Regions from separate parts of the Mucilaginibacter sp. P4_A11 genome, predicted to be linked through region 1. Evidence: riboswitches for the same ligand, from Rfam matches in the RefSeq annotation. Region 1 holds a riboswitch; each other region holds the start of a gene.
What was found. A riboswitch is a leader RNA that binds a small molecule or an ion and turns the genes downstream of it on or off. The one in region 1 is predicted to bind cobalamin.
Positions count from the first base shown of each region.

Region 2: it holds a riboswitch for cobalamin, as region 1 does, so the genes downstream of both, AC1DUD_RS00850 (TonB-dependent receptor plug domain-containing protein) here and AC1DUD_RS30145 (TonB-dependent receptor plug domain-containing protein) in region 1, are expected to answer to the same signal.
Region 3: it holds a riboswitch for cobalamin, as region 1 does, so the genes downstream of both, metE (5-methyltetrahydropteroyltriglutamate--homocysteine S-methyltransferase) here and AC1DUD_RS30145 (TonB-dependent receptor plug domain-containing protein) in region 1, are expected to answer to the same signal.

Region 1 covers NZ_JBFUHE010000026.1:47,646-53,476, forward strand. Annotated here, with positions in the region: gene AC1DUD_RS30130 (Dph6-related ATP pyrophosphatase) at 1-477, opposite strand, end outside; gene AC1DUD_RS30135 (SIR2 family NAD-dependent protein deacylase) at 524-1,210, opposite strand; gene AC1DUD_RS30140 (DUF6580 family putative transport protein) at 1,296-1,868, opposite strand; gene AC1DUD_RS30145 (TonB-dependent receptor plug domain-containing protein) at 1,921-3,873, opposite strand; cobalamin riboswitch at 3,994-4,189, opposite strand; gene AC1DUD_RS30150 (serine hydrolase) at 4,163-5,491, shown strand; gene AC1DUD_RS30155 (SRPBCC family protein) at 5,557-5,831, shown strand, end outside.
Region 2 covers NZ_JBFUHE010000001.1:185,646-191,476, reverse strand. Annotated here, with positions in the region: gene AC1DUD_RS00855 (YncE family protein) at 1-1,088, opposite strand, end outside; gene AC1DUD_RS00850 (TonB-dependent receptor plug domain-containing protein) at 1,091-3,175, opposite strand; cobalamin riboswitch at 3,278-3,478, opposite strand; gene AC1DUD_RS00845 (cryptochrome/photolyase family protein) at 3,598-5,016, shown strand; tRNA gene AC1DUD_RS00840 (tRNA-Ala) at 5,262-5,335, shown strand; gene AC1DUD_RS00835 (hypothetical protein) at 5,502-5,831, opposite strand, start outside.
Region 3 covers NZ_JBFUHE010000010.1:16,480-22,310, forward strand. Annotated here, with positions in the region: partial or broken gene metE (5-methyltetrahydropteroyltriglutamate--homocysteine S-methyltransferase) at 111-2,435, opposite strand; cobalamin riboswitch at 2,608-2,800, opposite strand; gene AC1DUD_RS19230 (MFS transporter) at 3,026-4,390, shown strand; gene AC1DUD_RS19235 (MFS transporter) at 4,488-5,726, opposite strand.

The DNA of each region.
Region 1 (5,831 bases):
TTTTCCAACTATCCTTTCCAAACGCTGCTGGGTACAGGCTATCACTGTTCCGAAACCGAGATTTAAAAATTCATTTATAAGTTCAGCTGTATCCCGTTTCCATAACGGATAAATCCCTTTAAGACCGACTTCACTTAACCGTGCGTCGCGATAATCTTTAAGGTCCTGTAAAAAGATATCGCCAAAAATGGAATGGGTTATGCCCTCGTTTTTGAAACGGGTTAAATGATAACGCATCACCTCGTCATATTCTTTCATCCCAGGCATTTCGGGCAGGCGGATCTGGTATAAAGGAATACCGATAGCTTCGGCCTGTTTGATCAGTAACTCTGTTCTTACACCATGCATCGAAATTCTGTCGGCCGCATCATTAATAGTGGTTACAAGATAAGCGATCTCAATCTCCGGGTTTTGCAGACAATAATATAAGGCGAGGGCGCTGTCTTTACCGCCGCTCCAGTTGAAGATGCACTTCATATTTAATTTGTGATTTAGGGCGTTAGCGAATTAGTGATTTAGTGATTTAATCTTTCAATAATTGATTCACCAATGCCGGTACACCAACTGTAGCTTTCTCCTGGATCTTAATTACAGGCCCTTTAACATTTACCGAAGGGATATTAGGATCGATAATATATTTCGGCGCTTCCCGGTCAACGTAACCGATCAGCCCGGCTGCCGGGTAAACTGCCAGCGAGGATCCAACGAGGATAAATAAATCGGCACCAGCACAGATCATAGCTGCCGTTTCTATCATTGGCACGGCTTCACCAAACCAAACTACATGCGCGCGCAATTGCGAGCCTAATTCGCATTTCTCTCCCATTTTAATTTCCCAGCCATCGATGGGATAAGTAAGCTCAGGTTTAATACTTGATTGCGACCGGGTGATGATCCCATGCAGGTGCACCACATTGGTTGAGCCCGCCCTTTCATGCAGGTCATCTATATTTTGGGTAACGATGGTCACTTTATATTTTTCTTCGAGCGCGGCAAGCGCGTAATGGGCCGCATTGGGTTTTGCCTCCAACACAGATTTACGGCGCTCGTTATAAAACTGCTGCACCATAACCGGGTTATGTTCCCAGGCTTCGGGTGTGGCAACGTCTTCAATATTATACCCCTCCCAAAGTCCATCGCTGTCCCTGAAGGTTTTTAAGCCGCTTTCGGCGCTGATCCCGGCTCCGGTTAGTATTACTATATTTTTCATATTGATTTGAGTAGACAGGCTGGATAGGCCATAAAAAAAGCGGATCGTTTTTCAACAATCCGCTTTAAATTTAAGTTCATTTATCTTATAAAGCCAATTGCTTTTTTTCCTGCAGAAAAGTGTACTTGCTCTTAGCCAACTCAAAACCGCCAAAAAGTATCGCACTGAATACTAATGTACCAAGCGCCATATTGCGCTCAAAAGGGATTGCTTTAACCAACGATTCGCCATAACCTGATAAGGTATGCGGATAAAGTGTACCATATAACCAAGGCAGATCTGTAATTAACCAATGAATTAAAACAGCTGCAATTGAACCTAAAAGCACATTGATAACATTTACTTTCTCAAGCAAATTACCTACCAGCACCATCAAAGCAAAACATAAGTACACCCATGCGGCACCGCCGTACCATAAAGTTAACTTTGAAGTATACAGGTAATTAATCACGATATCAGTTGTGAACAGTGTAAGCAATACTGTTGCATAACCCTTCCATTTCGATGTAAAATAAGCACCGCCAAACAATGCAATAGCACCTACCGGGTTAAAATTGCTCAATTCCTTATACTTAAATGCTAAAAGCCTGAAAGCGGCAGCAACCAGGATCATCAGGATCAGGAACAGGTTGCGGTTGGTGTTATCTTTTGCGGTCATGATTTTATATATGGCGTAAAATTACTTAATAATATCTGAACAATAAAAATTACTAATTGAACTGATACCGCGCACCAAGCATGAAGTTGATACCGCGTGTGTTGTATCCTAACCAGTCTACGTACTTAGTATCCAAAACATTGTTCAGGTCGCCAAAAACATTCAGTTGTTTGGTGGCTTTGTATTCCAAATGCAGGTCTACCAGGTTATAATGCTTCAGCGTAATCACTTTTGATGGATAGGTTGAAAAGTCCTGATCGGTACGGCTACCTGTATATTTGTAATTAACGCCAAACTGCAAGTTAGCTAAAACCTCGTAGTTTACGTTAGCACCAAAAGTACTCTTTGGTCTGCGGTACAGATTGCTTGTTTGCAAGCCTGTTTCGTCAGTAAGTTTGCCGGTTACATATGCGTAGTATACAGATGCGTGTATTTTGTTAGCATGATATTTTAACTCGGTTTCAAAACCTTTGTCTTTTTGCTCCTGCCCGTTTTTATAGAAAGAATCATAAGGTGGCTGCGACTCAGAGAAAAAGTAGATCACATCTTTTGTATTGCGCTTAAAAAACTGTGTATTAAATGAAAGCTCGTTCCTGACAATTTCCCAGTCAAAACCTGCTTCATATGATGTAGTGATCTCAGGGTTTAATTTGGGGTTGCCATATTGCGAAAACAACTGGTATAATGAAGGCGACCTGAATGCCGAGGCTATTGTACCGAAAATCTTAAACTGATCGGCAAGGTACAATGACGGGTTTATAGTATAGGTAAACTTATCGCCGTATTTGCTATGATTGTTATACCTGCCACCTAACTCCATATGGAAGATATCGTATTTAAAAAACAACGATGTATACGCACTGAATATGTTATTGGCAGCATCACCGGCTTTGATAATGCTCGGTGCCCCCTGATAAGCGGTTGATTCAAACAAGCTATACTGGCTGGTGTTACTGTATTTAAAGCCTGCGCCGCTGGTAATATCCAGATACTTATTCAACTCATAGTAAAACACAGCTTCGGCGTTGGTTATACGGCCTGTGTTTTTCGTAACCTGGTGGGTTCCGCCATTATCAGATGGCAGGTTATTAAAATCGTTCTGAACTGTATTTTGCGACAGGTTCACATTAAGGTCACCTTTAGGTAAGATCCATTTTGCACCTACACCGCCAAATAAGAAGGTGTTTTTGTAGGTGTAATCGTTATCATTTGTAAAAGCGCCATATGGCAGATCGCCGGTGTTATGGCTTACCTGCAAATTTCCGTTCAGGATAAATTTAGATGATATGTTTTGGCTCAGGTTTACACTGGCAGAGCGTTGATGAAAACCATCTTTCTTAAAACCGCCTTTGCCTGTGGTATCTGTAGCTGCTGCAAAACCTTTTGAATCGGTATTTGACAGATTAATGGCTATGCCTGTATTTTTTACCTGTCCAATTAATGATGCCGATTCTTTAAACGTATTATAGCTGCCGCCCATTAACTGCAAGCCGCCGGTTAATCCCTGCTCTTTAGCCTTTTTGGTGATGATATTGATAACACCGGCTACCGCGTCGGAGCCATACAGTGTTGAGCCGCTTCCTTTTAAAATTTCGATATGATCTATCAAATCCACCGAAAAGGCATTAAGATCATAACTGCCGTCTATACCGGATGCATTATTTACCGGGAAACCATCAACAAGGATAAGGGTATTACCCGATGATGCCCCGCGCAGGAAAACTGATGTACTGATTCCCGGCGCGTTGTTCGCTCCTGAAAATGTTATGCCTGCAACATTATTTAGTAATTGAGGCAATGATTTGCCTTGGGATTTATTGATCTCATCGGCAGAGATAATAGTAACAACCCGACCAATATCTGACAGTTTTTTAGGCGAACGGCTTGCAGTTACTACCACCGTATTTAATGTGCGTGTGGTATCCTGCGCGTATGCAGCATTGGCCGATAAACCAACTGCTAATAAGCCGAAACCCAAAGTAATTTTAGCGTACTTTTTTTCCATGTATGATTGATATGTGTAAAATAATAATGCAGCCTGAATAGCATACACGGAAATGAGCAAAATGAAAACACGCCAATTGAAGAGCATTCACATTCAAGCTTCAATCCCCGAAAGCTATGAATAACATATAATGCCTTGGCAGGTCTTCTGACTTACTCCCCATTTGCCTGGCCTTCCCTCCTGTTTTCAGAAAGTGACTTTATAGATTTGGCAACGGTTACGGAGCTTACAGCTGCGGGACAGTTACGGACTTACACCGTATTCCCTTTTAATTCATTAAACAATTTTAATGAAACCTAAAGCGCTGCAAAAGTACAATAAGTATCCGTTAACCTCAAACTACATAGCTATATTTATCAGGATGAAACATTTCTGTATTTTATTATTGATGATGAGTGCCTTTTGCGGTTTTGCCCAGGGGCCTGACACTGTTTTTCTGAGAGGATTACTAAATAGCCATCTGCAGCTATTTTCGGGTATCCTGAAGCATCATACACAAAACGAAGTACAGATCTTATATACCCGGATAGACAGGGACAAAAACAATGTTCCCCATTTTACTTCATACAGTTATCGCCTTAATGCGCAGCATTATTTTTACCCGGCAAGTACCGTAAAGCTTCCAACAGCCATATTTGCGCTTGAAAAACTAAACGAGCTAAAGGCAAAAGGCTTAAGCCGAAAATCGGTTATGATTACTGACTGTTCATTTGCCGGCCAAACTAAAGTCAGGACAGATACATCATCCGCAACAGGTTTGCCAAGCGTCGAAAACTACATTAAAAAGATCCTTCTGGTAAGCGATAACGATGCCTATAACCGGCTATATGAATTTGTAGGCCGGGCGGAGATCAACCAAAAGCTTAAAAAATACCATCTCAATCATACACGTATTGTAGGAAGGTTAGCCATCGGCGATGCCGGTGAAAGTACAAGGCACACCAATCCTGTCGATTTTTACGACGCTGATAAACTGGTTTATCACAAACCGGCGCTATATGATGCTTTGAATTATCCTATGCTCCTGGAAAATATGCTGCAAGGCAAAGCTTATTTAGATAGCAGCGACCGGATGGTTAATAAACCGCTCGATTTTTCTGAAAAGAACGTTTATTCCCTTGCCGATCAGCAGATCGTACTTAAACGATTGCTGTTCCCCGAAGCTTTCCCGAAGACACAGCGCTTTAATTTAGAGCAGGATGACTATCGCTTCATTTACCGTTACATGAGCACCTTCCCTACCGAAAACACTAAACCCACTTATAACCGCCCCGAATATTTCCCTGCCTATTGCAAATTCCTGTTTTATGGAGGAGACAGTACAGCTGTTATCAGCCCCTATATCAGGATCTTTAATAAAGTTGGTGACAGTTATGGTTACGATATCGACAATGCCTATATTGTAGATTTTAAAAACAAGGTGGAGTTTATGCTCAGCGCCGTTGTGCAATCAAATGAGGACGGGATACTGAACGATAATAAATATGAATACGCTACTGTGTGCCTGCCTTTCCTGAAAAACCTTGGCCAGGTGATATATCAATATGAATTAAAACGCCCTAAAAAGCGCCTGCCCGATTTAACTAAATTTAAATTTACCTATAGCAAAAAGCAATAAAATTCACTTTAAGCAAACTTAGTAGCACCAATAGTGTTTTAAAAACGATAACTATTTAAAAACCTATGGCAACTACAATAGTAAAATATACCGACAACTTCCCCGTACTTTATGGTGATGACCGCATAAACCTGAATTGGCCCGAGCGCGTTAGCTCTATAGCAGGTGGCATGAAGCTCGGTTTTTCAGGCTTTAAAAACATTTTTAAAAACCCGTTTGCGAGCATCGTGAAAATAGGTGCAGGTGGTTACCTGTTAAACCGGGGCATTACCGGGCATTGTGAACTTTACAAACGTATTGGCAAGTTATCAACCAATCCCATAAATGTAAATATCCGCTC
Region 2 (5,831 bases), on a different contig from region 1:
ATAACCCCGTTTTTGTCGAAGCAGTAAAGCGTGCCCGAAGCCACGTAATTACCGGCATCGGTAACAAAAACGTCTTTAGTAAGCGGGTTAACGGCTATGCCATAGGGCACTACTATTTTTTTATCAGTGCCGTCGGTAATAAATTTGCTGCTCAGTATGGTTTCGTCCTTTACATTGAGCATGGTGTAACTAATGGTGTTTTTTTGTTGCGGATAGCTCCATTCTGTACTGTAGATATAAGCCGCATCGTCATCTATCCAAAGGTTGCTGGCAGCTATGTCAAATGTTTTTTTAATTGCATCGGTTTGGGTATCGATAACAAACAGCTTGGATGGAATCGTATAATAATCGCCGCGCGAGGTAACATAGATATCGCCGTATTTATCGGCTTTTAATCTGTCGAGATTGATAGCCACATCAATTCGTTTAAGCTCTGTGAACGAGGCCAAATCAATTACCGAAACTGTACGCTCATAATCCGGCGGACTATAACCGCCTGAGTTTGCTATGTAAAGCTTTTCGCCAACAATCGCCATTTCCTCCGGCTGGCGGCCAACCGTGACCTTTCGCTCTATCTGTAAGCTGGTGGTATCAATTTCGGCAACGATGCCGTTGGGGGCTTTAGGATCTCCAACTTTGCCGAGATAGGCGCTTACATAGGCATTATTTTTATGGAAGGTTACATAACGGCAATTGGTAATATCTATCTGGGCTAACTTTTTCGCGGTTTTTACATCCAGCACCTCCACCTTATTAGAGATATTGACCACCACATACATCTTTGAACCGTAGATACCGATGTCATTGCCCACATCGCCCAGGCCTTTAGTAACGGAGGGATTAGCTTCGTTATAGATATTTCGCTCGTAAACACCGGTACGGAAGTTCATAAAATCTAACGAGGCCTTGTTCATGTTCATATTACCCTCGTTAAGCAGGTATATCCCTTTGATCACACTCGATGGATCCGGCGCAGCAATCTGTTCAACCTGTTTAGGTATTACTTGCGGTGCCTTCCGGCATGATGCCGCAAGCAATACCACAAACAGGGCAACGGGTAGATATAGGGCTATTTTTGATGTTTTCATGGTTAGATATTATAGCTTAGTTTGAAGCGATAAAAACGCCGGGGCATCGGGAAGTTGGAGATGATTTCCCTGTCCTGGTTCAGGAGGTTATTTACCTCGAGGGTAAACCTGGTTTTACGCTTATATATTTTGGTGAGATAGCTTGCCGAAAGGTCATGCGTGTACCAGGGTGCTACTGTATTATCACCATGGTTTACATCATTACTCTGCTCATCGTAACGAAGTCCGTTATATAAATAACTGTAATTGAATTGGAACCGGCGATAATCTGCCCCTAAAGTGAACGAGCCGCTGTGCATGGGCACATAAGGAATATTATAGCGATAGGTAATACCCCCTTCTTTATAAAAAGCCTGTTGATAGGTGTAATTGAGCCCGGCAGTGATAGTAAGCTCATCAGCAATATTCCATCCGGATTGGATATTGATCTCCGCTCCTTTTATGTGCACATCGCCCACATTGTACATCACCCATCTGAACAAATTGAGGCCGGGAACAGCTATAATTTTATCCCTTACCTGGTTATAATAAGCATCAACCTGTACAGAAAACGACTGAAGTAACCGGTTTTTAAACTCATGGTTATAGGTAAAGCCAACATCGTATTGCTTAGCGTATTCAGGTTTAAGCAGGGTGTTTCCGATCAGCGTATAATAAAGATCATTAAAAGTGGGCAACCGGAAGATGTTTTTATAAAATGCCCGGAGCATCAGGTCGTTATTGTCAAGCAAGCGCCATCCGGCAGTTACTGTTGGCGTATAGGCTGTTTTACGCCCCGCCCCGGTATATTCCTTTACCTGATCATTAACAAAAGTACCAAGTAGTGATGCCTGCAAATTAAGCCTTCCTACCCTAAGCTGCGAAGCCATTGAAACCAGTTCTGTGTAGCGGGTTGGATACGGGAAACGGTATAAGTTAGCGTCGAGATTGTTCATTTGGAAATCGACGGAGAGCGCGATATCCCAAACCGGCAAAATGCGGTAACGGTTGGCTATAGAAGTATAAAGTTCATGCTGGTAAAAGCGGTTATCCAGGAAACCTGTGGTAGTCACAAATTCCGGATCCAGGTAGCGTTCGTAGTTGTCACTATATTTGGCTACCGCTTTAAAGCTATATCGGTTAGCCGTATTGCTTTCATAATTGGCCTGGATAAATTGGTCGCGGTCCCACTGCCTCTGTGAATAATTGAATTTGTTGGCAACAATTGCTCCCGGTAAACCCCGATCTGAAATATAGCTGTATGCTTTCACTGCCCACCTGGCGCTATCGGCCGTACTGCCGGTAAGACCAGCTTCTACTCTGTAGGCTTTTATATCTCCATTGTTGCGCACCGCGGTTGTGTCATACACCCCGTTAGTATACCTGAATTTGTACCGGCCGTTTGATTGGATATATTCGGCACTAATAGTACTGCTGATTTTATCATTGAGCTTCTGCTGCCACAGCAAGGACGGATTTAACAAACCCATCGACCCGGTTTTATAACTCATGCGGATGTGGGTATGCTCGCCCGGCTCAAATTTGGGCTTTGCCGATTGCAGATATATGGTGCTTGCCGCCGAGAAGGCTTTGGCCGGTTGAAAGATCTCGCTTCGTTGACCGTTGTAAAGATCTATCTCCTCAATGTTATCCAACGAAAACCGGCCAAGGTCAACCTGCCCGTTTTGAGCGTTGCCTAATTGTACGCCATCATAAAATACGGCAACATGATTGGTGCCCAAACTGCGCACATTGATGGTTTTTAAACCGCCTACTCCCCCGTAATCCTTAAGCTGAACGCCGGTGAAAAAGCGCATGGCATCGGCCACAGAAAAACTATTGAGGCGCTGTAGCTGATCGCCTTTTAAAACCTGTACGGGAGTGGGGGATGTATTGCGGATGTCGGTTTTGACGGCACGGATCTCCACCTGTTTAAGGTGATTGATCTTAACAGAATCTGTTTGGGTAGTATCTTTTTTATGAACCGGGGATTGCGCCGAAACTTGAAGGCAACTGCAAGCTGTTGTTATCCCAAAGGAAACAAGCCATAATAAACCTTTGATACAGCCATTACGCGTTGCGAACGTGTGGCGCACAGTTAATTTCATGAGTGTTGTGGGTTAAAAAACCTCACAGCAAACAGAACGAATTACAAAAAATGAAATACACGAAAGGTATCCTCATTCCAGCTTCAATCCCCGAAAGCTATGAATTAATATGTGCTGGTGGCAGGTCTTCTGACTTACTCCCCCCGGCCCTGTCTTCCCATTCCGAACATATCGGAACAGTGACAATAAGAATGGGCTTCGGTGTTATGGAGCTTACAGCTGCGGGACAGTCCCGGATTTACATCGGGTTCCCTTTTAATCGCGGGCGTTAATTATCCGCGAACCAAAAGCAGGGCAAAGGTATATATTAAAAGTTTAATTAAACAAGTTGCAGTTTGCAACAAGGGTATTACACCGCTAATGAGGTAGTAAAATACAATAAGATAATGCAAACATAGCTGACTATATTTTATTGTTTATGTATGTCAGAAAACAGCGTTACACTCATTTTTCCGCACCAGCTATTTAAACATCATCCCGCAGTAAAGCAATCCCGGCAGGTTTACCTTATGGAAGAAACGCTGTTTTTTAACCAATACAATTTCAATAAAAAAAAGATTGTACTCCACCGGGCATCAATGAAGTTTTATGCTGATCACCTGTCGGCCGGTAAAATAGCGGTTAATTATATTGATGCCCAAGATCCACGCGCCGATGTACGCTGGCTTATAACGTCATTGGCAGAGCAAGGTATCGAACAGATTTATTATACGCATACTGCCGACAACTGGCTGGAAAAAAGACTGAACAGTAGTTGCGAAAAACATAACGTGGAACTCCACAAATATCAAAGTCCCAATTTTCTAAACAGCGTTGATGAAGTAGCTGATTTCTTCGACAAAAAGAAAACCTATTATCAGACCGACTTTTATATAGACCAGCGCAAACAGCGTAAAGTTTTACTTGAGCGTAATGGAAAGCCAGTCGGTGGTAAATGGACCTATGATAGTGAAAACCGACTTAAATTTCCCAAGAACAAGGTGGTGCCCCTGCTTGATGTTCCACCGGAAAACGAATATCTGAAAGAAGCACAACTTTATGTAGATACACATTTCCCTGATAACTACGGCAGCACAGCATCGCCTTTTGGCAACCTGGGCGGGTTTTATCCAACCACGTATGATGAAGCTGAATGCTGGCTCGAAAATTTCCTGCAGCAACGCCTTCATGATTTTGGCATTTATGAGGATGCAATGGTGGCTAATGAAAGTTTCTTATATCATTCGGTGTTAACCCCCATGCTCAACATCGGCCTTCTTAATCCGCAACAGGTAATTGATAAAGCCCTGGATGTAGCTGCCGATTCGGATATTCCCTTAAATTCTTTAGAAGGTTTTATAAGGCAGATCATGGGTTGGCGCGAATTTATACACATTGTTTATGAGCGTGAAGGGGTAAGACAGCGTATCAAAAATTACTGGGGATTTAAACGCCGTATACCTCAATCATTTTGGCAAGGCAATACGGGGATACATCCTGTTGATGTGGTAATTAAAAAAGTTTTGGTTACCGGCTACACACATCATATTGAGCGTTTAATGGTTATGGGAAACTTCTTTTTACTGTGCGAATTCCATCCCGATGATGTTTACCGGTGGTTTATGGAAATGTATGCAGATGCCTACGATTGGGTAATGGTGCCCAATACTTACGGCATGACCCAATTTGCCGATGGCGGCCTCATGATGACCAAACCCTACATTAGCGGCAGCAATTATTTATTAAAATGGGCGATTGGAAAAAAGGTGAATGGCAGGAAACCTGGGACGGCTTATTCTGGCGGTTTATGCACGTACACCGGAATTTTTTTCTGCAAAATCCGCGCCTGGGCATGCTGGTAAAAACATTTGATAAAATGCCCGCAGAAAAGCAAAATAAGCATTTAAATGACGCCGAAAAGTTCCTGAGCCAACTTGACAAACAGGTTCACTATTAATAACAATTCATAAATTCCTGTAAATGAATTATCTAAATTTAAATCACATCTATTTTGAAGCTCATTTTTAAATGGATTACTCATTTTTCAAAAAAAGTAGATTTTATGCTTCAAATGTTTACAACTTATAATATATTTGCGACCCAATACGGGGGATTAGCTCAGCTGGCTAGAGCGCTTGCATGGCATGCAAGAGGTCATCGGTTCGACTCCGATATTCTCCACTTTGATAATTAAGGCTTTACGAAAAATCGTAAGGCCTTTTTTGTTTCTGGTAAAACATGAAATAATTTAAAACAGTATAGTATAACGAGCTAATTGACATTAATTACGCCAAATTTCAGTCAAGTCTTCACTGTTATCAAAGCAGAACTCTTACAAACCAAGCCATTAGTGACCAACATAAGCTTTTTTAATTTTTCTCGTTGTATAGTAAATCAGCGGAGTGATAATTACGACACCGACACCGCATAAAAAAGCAATCCAAAAGCTAAAATCTCCCGGTGTCCATAGCCTCACAAAAAGGGCTATAATTGAAATGCAAGGCAAAAGCCAGGACGAGAAAATCGTTAGCAATCTATTTATCATTCCATCATAAAGGCCTACCCATGGAAATACTACGCCTGTTTCCTCGCTGCTATTTGTACTAAGTTGTTCGAGTACAATTACCAAATGGGAATGATAGTAAAGCATAAACAAAAGCATAATTAATGGACAGCC
Region 3 (5,831 bases), on a different contig from region 1:
TGCCCACCATGCTTCGAATGGTTCAGCATGACATCCTTTTTTTACTTGTCATATCATTTACACCTATAAAACTGCAGTGTACCTTCGAGAGGTGCACTGCAGTTAAATCATTAAGCAGTTACATTATTGATCACGCTTTCGCGGATGGCTTTTGCAGCCTCAACCATTTCTATTAACGCCTTTTTAGTTTCATCCCAGCCGCGTGTTTTTAAACCGCAATCGGGATTCACCCAAAGCTGGGCATCGGGTATTACGGCCTGTGCACGTTTGAGTAAATAGATCATTTCGTCTCTATTTGGTACACGCGGTGAATGGATATCGTACACACCGGGGCCGATTTCATTAGGATATTTAAAATCGGCAAAAACATCCAGTAGCTCCATTTGTGAGCGCGATGTTTCTATCGTGATCACATCAGCATCCATATCGGCTATGCTTTTAATGATATCATTAAACTCCGAATAGCACATATGTGTGTGGATCTGTGTGCTATCCTGAACGCCGCTTGCCGAAATTCGAAAAGCTTTAACTGCCCAGTCGAGATAATTTGCCCTGTCATCCCTGCGAAGCGGTAACCCTTCACGAATGGCGGGTTCGTCTATCTGAATGATCTTGATACCCGCACTTTCCAGATCACATACCTCATCACGGATAGCCAAAGCTATCTGCGTACAGGTTTCCGAGCGCGGCTGGTCATTACGTACAAACGACCATTGCAAAATAGTGACCGGGCCGGTTAACATACCCTTCATCCATTGCGAGGTCAGGGACTGCGCATAGGCCGACCATTTTACCGTCATTGCTTCCGGCCTTGATACATCGCCATAAATAATGGGCGGTTTAACACAACGGCTGCCGTAGCTTTGCACCCAGCCATTCTGTGTAAAGGTGAAACCGGCCAGTTGCTCGCCAAAATATTCAACCATATCATTGCGTTCAAACTCGCCATGTACCAACACATCCAGGCCTATTTCCTCCTGCCATTTTACTGCCTTTTCGGTTTCTTCGGCTATCAGTTTATCATATTCGGCTGCGGTTAATTCCCCTTTCTTTAAACGTGCGCGCCAGCTTCGAACTTCAGTTGTTTGCGGAAATGAACCAATAGTTGTGGTAGCAAAAAGCGGCAGATCAAGTAAAAGCTGCTGTTGTTTTTTACGATCAGCAAAAGTACTTGTACGTCGTACATCATTTTCGGTGATGATGTTTACCCGCTGCTTAACAACTTCGTCATGAATAAGCGTCGATGTGCGGCGGGCCTCATTTGCTTCCCGGTTTTTAGCCAATTGATGCAGGCTGCTATCACCAATCACATCGGCCGACAGTTTTCCAAGTAACACAACCTCACTTATCTTTTGCCGCGCAAAGGCCAGCCATTGTTTAATTTCGGGAGTAAGCACTTCTTCATTGGTTTCATTTTGAAGATCACATGGCGAATGGATCAATGAACATGAAGGAGCTATCCAGATACGATCGGCACCCAGTTTGTCTTTAGCGTATTTTATAATACCCAGCGAATTAATAAAGTCGTTTTTCCAGATGTTACGGCCATCAACCACACCTAATGAGAGGATAGTTTTTTGCGGAAGATGGGCTATCACCTCATCTAATTGCTGAGGTGCGCGAACTAAATCCACATGCAAAACATCAACCGGTAACGCTGTAGCCAATTGAGTATTATCACCCAGGCGTTCAAAATAGGTTGCCAGTACTATCTTCAGGAAAGGAAACTCTTTCCTCAATTGAGCGTAGGTATCTTTAATTGCCTGTTGTTGTTTCTCGGTTAAATCAAGCGCTAAAAATGGCTCGTCAAACTGCACCCATTCGGCACCTAAAGCTTTAAGCTTATTTAAAATATCAACATAAACAGGCAGCAAGTTTTTGATCAGGTCTACCCTATCGAAACCAGCTTCTTTTTTTTTGCCTAACAACAGGTACGATACAGGGCCGATCAATACCGGCTTGCTGGTGATGCCCAACTGTTTGGCCTCATAAAACTCATCGATAACTTTGGTTGAGAAGAGTTTAAACTACTGATCTTTATAAAACTCGGGGACTATGTAGTGATAATTGGTATCAAACCATTTGGTCATTTCCATGGCTACAATATCCAAACCTTCTTTTTGATAACCGCGGGCCATAGCAAAATACAGATCAAGCTCAGTATTCCCCTTTTGCTTTATCACCTCATGGTAACGTTTGGGAATAGCGCCAAACATCAACGAGTGGTCAAGCACCTGGTCATAAAACGAAAAATCATTTGAGGGGATCAGGTCAATCCCGGCCTCTTTTTGCAGCAGCCAGTTTTCTTCCCTGATGTATTTACCAATAGTAAGTACATTTTTAAACCCGGTTTTGCCTGCCCAGTAGTTTTCGCAGACTTTTTTTAATTCGCGCCGGCTACCAATGCGCGGGTAACCTAAATTTTGCGTTAGCATTCTTTTAATTGATTAAATGAATAAATCGGTTAAAAGCCCTTTCAGCTAAGCTTCGCAATGTTTTGTGGTAAGTAAAAGGGAGAGAATATATGGGTACAGGCTATCACTATGGGTAATAAACCCAAACAAGCAAGCAATCATAACCCTGACCAAAGCTTCATACCGCGAAAGCACTGTCAATTCAGTATTAGGCAGGTCTCCTGACTTGTAACATTTTTACCACCCTTCCCAATCGCAACGTACGATCAGTGGGTATCATTGGCAAAAACTTTTTTGTGTTACTTACAGTTGCGCGACAGTTCGTGATTTGCACACGATTCCCTATTAATCTACAATTAAGTAAAACCTATACCGGTTGATGAAGTAAAGTAAAGAACTATATCAAGGCAAATATAGGGATATGCCCGCTGAATATTCAGGTTATTTATTTGTTAAAGTATGATGTTTTGATAAAGCACTCTGTGAAAGACGGATAGCAGGTCTCCTCTATCTACCATAAGTCACACAACGGTCAATAAGCAAGTGAGCTTAATAAACCGTTGAATTGTACCATTCCCGATGCAAATTGATCCTTAACTTTGGCTGCTTCTATGAGTCAGAAAACGCATTCAAACCCACCGGGATTTACCTGGGTGGTATTAACCACCAGTCTCGCTTTCGTAGTAGCACAGCTTGATGTTTCTATAGTCAACATTGCTTTACCTGAAATTGCAAAAGCATATCACGCCGGTATCAGCACCCTGCAATGGGTAATTGACGCATACACCCTCGCCTTTGCTGTACTCATGTTGTCGGCAGGCAGTCTCGGCGATCTTTTAGGATCGAAAAGAATATTCCAGATCGGCTTGATCATCTTCGGTATTGCATCAGCAGGCTGCGGTTTAGCTCCCGATGCCATTACACTTATCATTTGCCGTGTGGCGCAGGGAATTGGGGCCGCTATGATGATACCAAGTTCTCTTGCACTGCTCAATCACCAGTTTGCACATATGCCGCAAACACGTACGCGTGCTGTTGGCTTGTGGACAGCCGCCGGAAGCTCTGCCATGGCGGCAGGCCCTACAATTGGTGGTTTACTGATAGCATTTAGTAGCTGGCGTTTCATTTTTATAGTTAACATTCCCATCTGCATCATTGGTTACATCCTGAGTTTTAAAATGGAGCAAACGGAAAAAACGACAAAAAGGAGCTTTGATTTACCCGGACAAATCACCTGGATGCTATCCATTACAACCCTCATCAGTGTGATCATTGAAATACCAAGGTTTGGATTTGGCCATGTGCTGATTTGGGGAGGACTTATTTTGAGTTTGTTGCTTTTCGGGATCTTTCTATGGATTGAAAACAAGGTCAAGCATCCCATGCTGCCTTTCCACCTGTTCAGGTCAGGAAGGTTTAATGCGTTATTAGTGCTGGGTGCCGTTTTAAATGGGTCTTATTATGGGAGTGTTTTTATTTTAAGCCTTTACCTGCAAAAAGTACTTAATTATCCCTCCATTATGGCCGGGCTGGCATTTCTTCCGCTTACTGTAGGCTTTGTAATTTCCAATGTGATCAGCAGCCGTATTATCAATCGCTACGGGATCCGTAAACCTATTATTGTGGGCCTGATCATGTTTGCCGCTGGGTTTGCAGGCTTATTTGTAGTGCACCAGCATACGCCTTACATTCAGCTTTTCCTACCCTTCCTGGTCCTGCCGATGGGTATGGGCCTTGCCGTACCTGCCATGACCAATGGTATTTTATCAAGCGTGGATAAAACACTATCAGGAACAGCTTCGGCTATCCTGAATACGGCAAGGCAAACAGCAGGCGCCATCGGTGTTGCTGTTTTTGGTGCCATGGCTGCCGGTGGTACGTTGAATATCTTAGGCGCCGTATCCAAAAGCGCGGCAATCTCTATTGGCTTAACAGCCTTTGCTATGATCTTGGTGATCCGAGGTTTAAGAAAGTAAAAGCCGCAATATCATCCTAATAGATAATTGAAGCCGGTAGGTAATTGTCGGTATCACTTATCTATCGGATGATATAAAACTTCTTTATTACCAATTTTTATACAGCAACTTCAGCGGTTAAAGTAACAGCCGTTTCCTGCTGCCTTTGGTGCGAAGCCCTGGCTTTGATGAAAAGTAACAAGGTAACAGCTGCCAATATCGCGAATGAAAGATATGCGGTTCCTAAGAGCTGCTGATTTTTGATAGCCATGAGGTTAACAATTCCATAGCTAAAAAAGGATGTAACTATATACAAAGAACCTCCCGTTACACCGCTTGCAATGCCTGCATTTTTTGAAAACCGGCCCAAACAGTACGCAAATATATTATTGAATATAAAGCCTGATAACAAGTGAACTAAAGCAGTAAAGGCCATTAGCGTAAACAAATTTGTTTTAATACCTGCTGTAAACACCATTAAAGCAGCAAAACCTAATTGTAAGGCAAGTGCTATCGATACTTTTTGGATGAGCGGTTTTTTAATCAGGGTTTTGGAAATAATGCCGCCCGCCATGAGTGATACCCCCGAAAGCAGCGAACAATAGCCAGTTACCACCGGCGAAAAATGAAATACGTGCTCAATGATAAAAGGACTGCTCATTCCGTAAACCACCAGCATTGCATAGCTTAGCGAGATCAGGATCAGGCCCAAAGAAAAATCGCGGGTTTTAATGGTTGACAGGTAAACCTGCAGAATGCTTTTTGCCTTAAACGGATGATAGTTTTTTAACGATTCGCCGCCGTAAACCAATTCTAAAACCAAAAGCGAAAGCGTGGCAATCCCCAGGAAAAAAAAGTTTGACTCCCAACCGAAAGCGGCTTCAAGATATCCCCCGATAAAAGGTGCAACGATAGGTGCAGTTGCCCAGATAATAGAAAAAAGGCTGGTATAGTGCTTAAGTTGCTCGCCGGAATACATATCTACAAAGTATGCCCTTTTTCCTACTACAATAAGAGCTACAGTGATACCCTGCAAAACACGCATCGCATAAATAAGTTCAATGTTATGACTAACAGCTATGCTAAAACTTGCCAAAGCAAAAACCAGTAAAGAGACAGTGCCAATACGGTAGCGGCCAAAGCTATCAAGCAAACTACCAACAAATAACTGGCTAACACCCGAGCTAATCATAAAAGCAATCAACGATAGCTGTACCGCCGAATTATTAACCGCCAGTTCCCTGGCCATTGAAGGCAGCGAGGGTATATAAATATCAGTTGCAAAACCCGAAAGGGGGATCAGCGCAAATGCTAAAACCGTGCTAATGCCCCTGTGATGTTCTTTTATAAGTTTCATAATTTAATATTAAAAATTTAACGGTGCTCAAAGTCAGTATTAACAGAATACCCTTCTTATTTTAAAACAAAAGTAGACTAATTGGTTTATTATATAAAACCATTC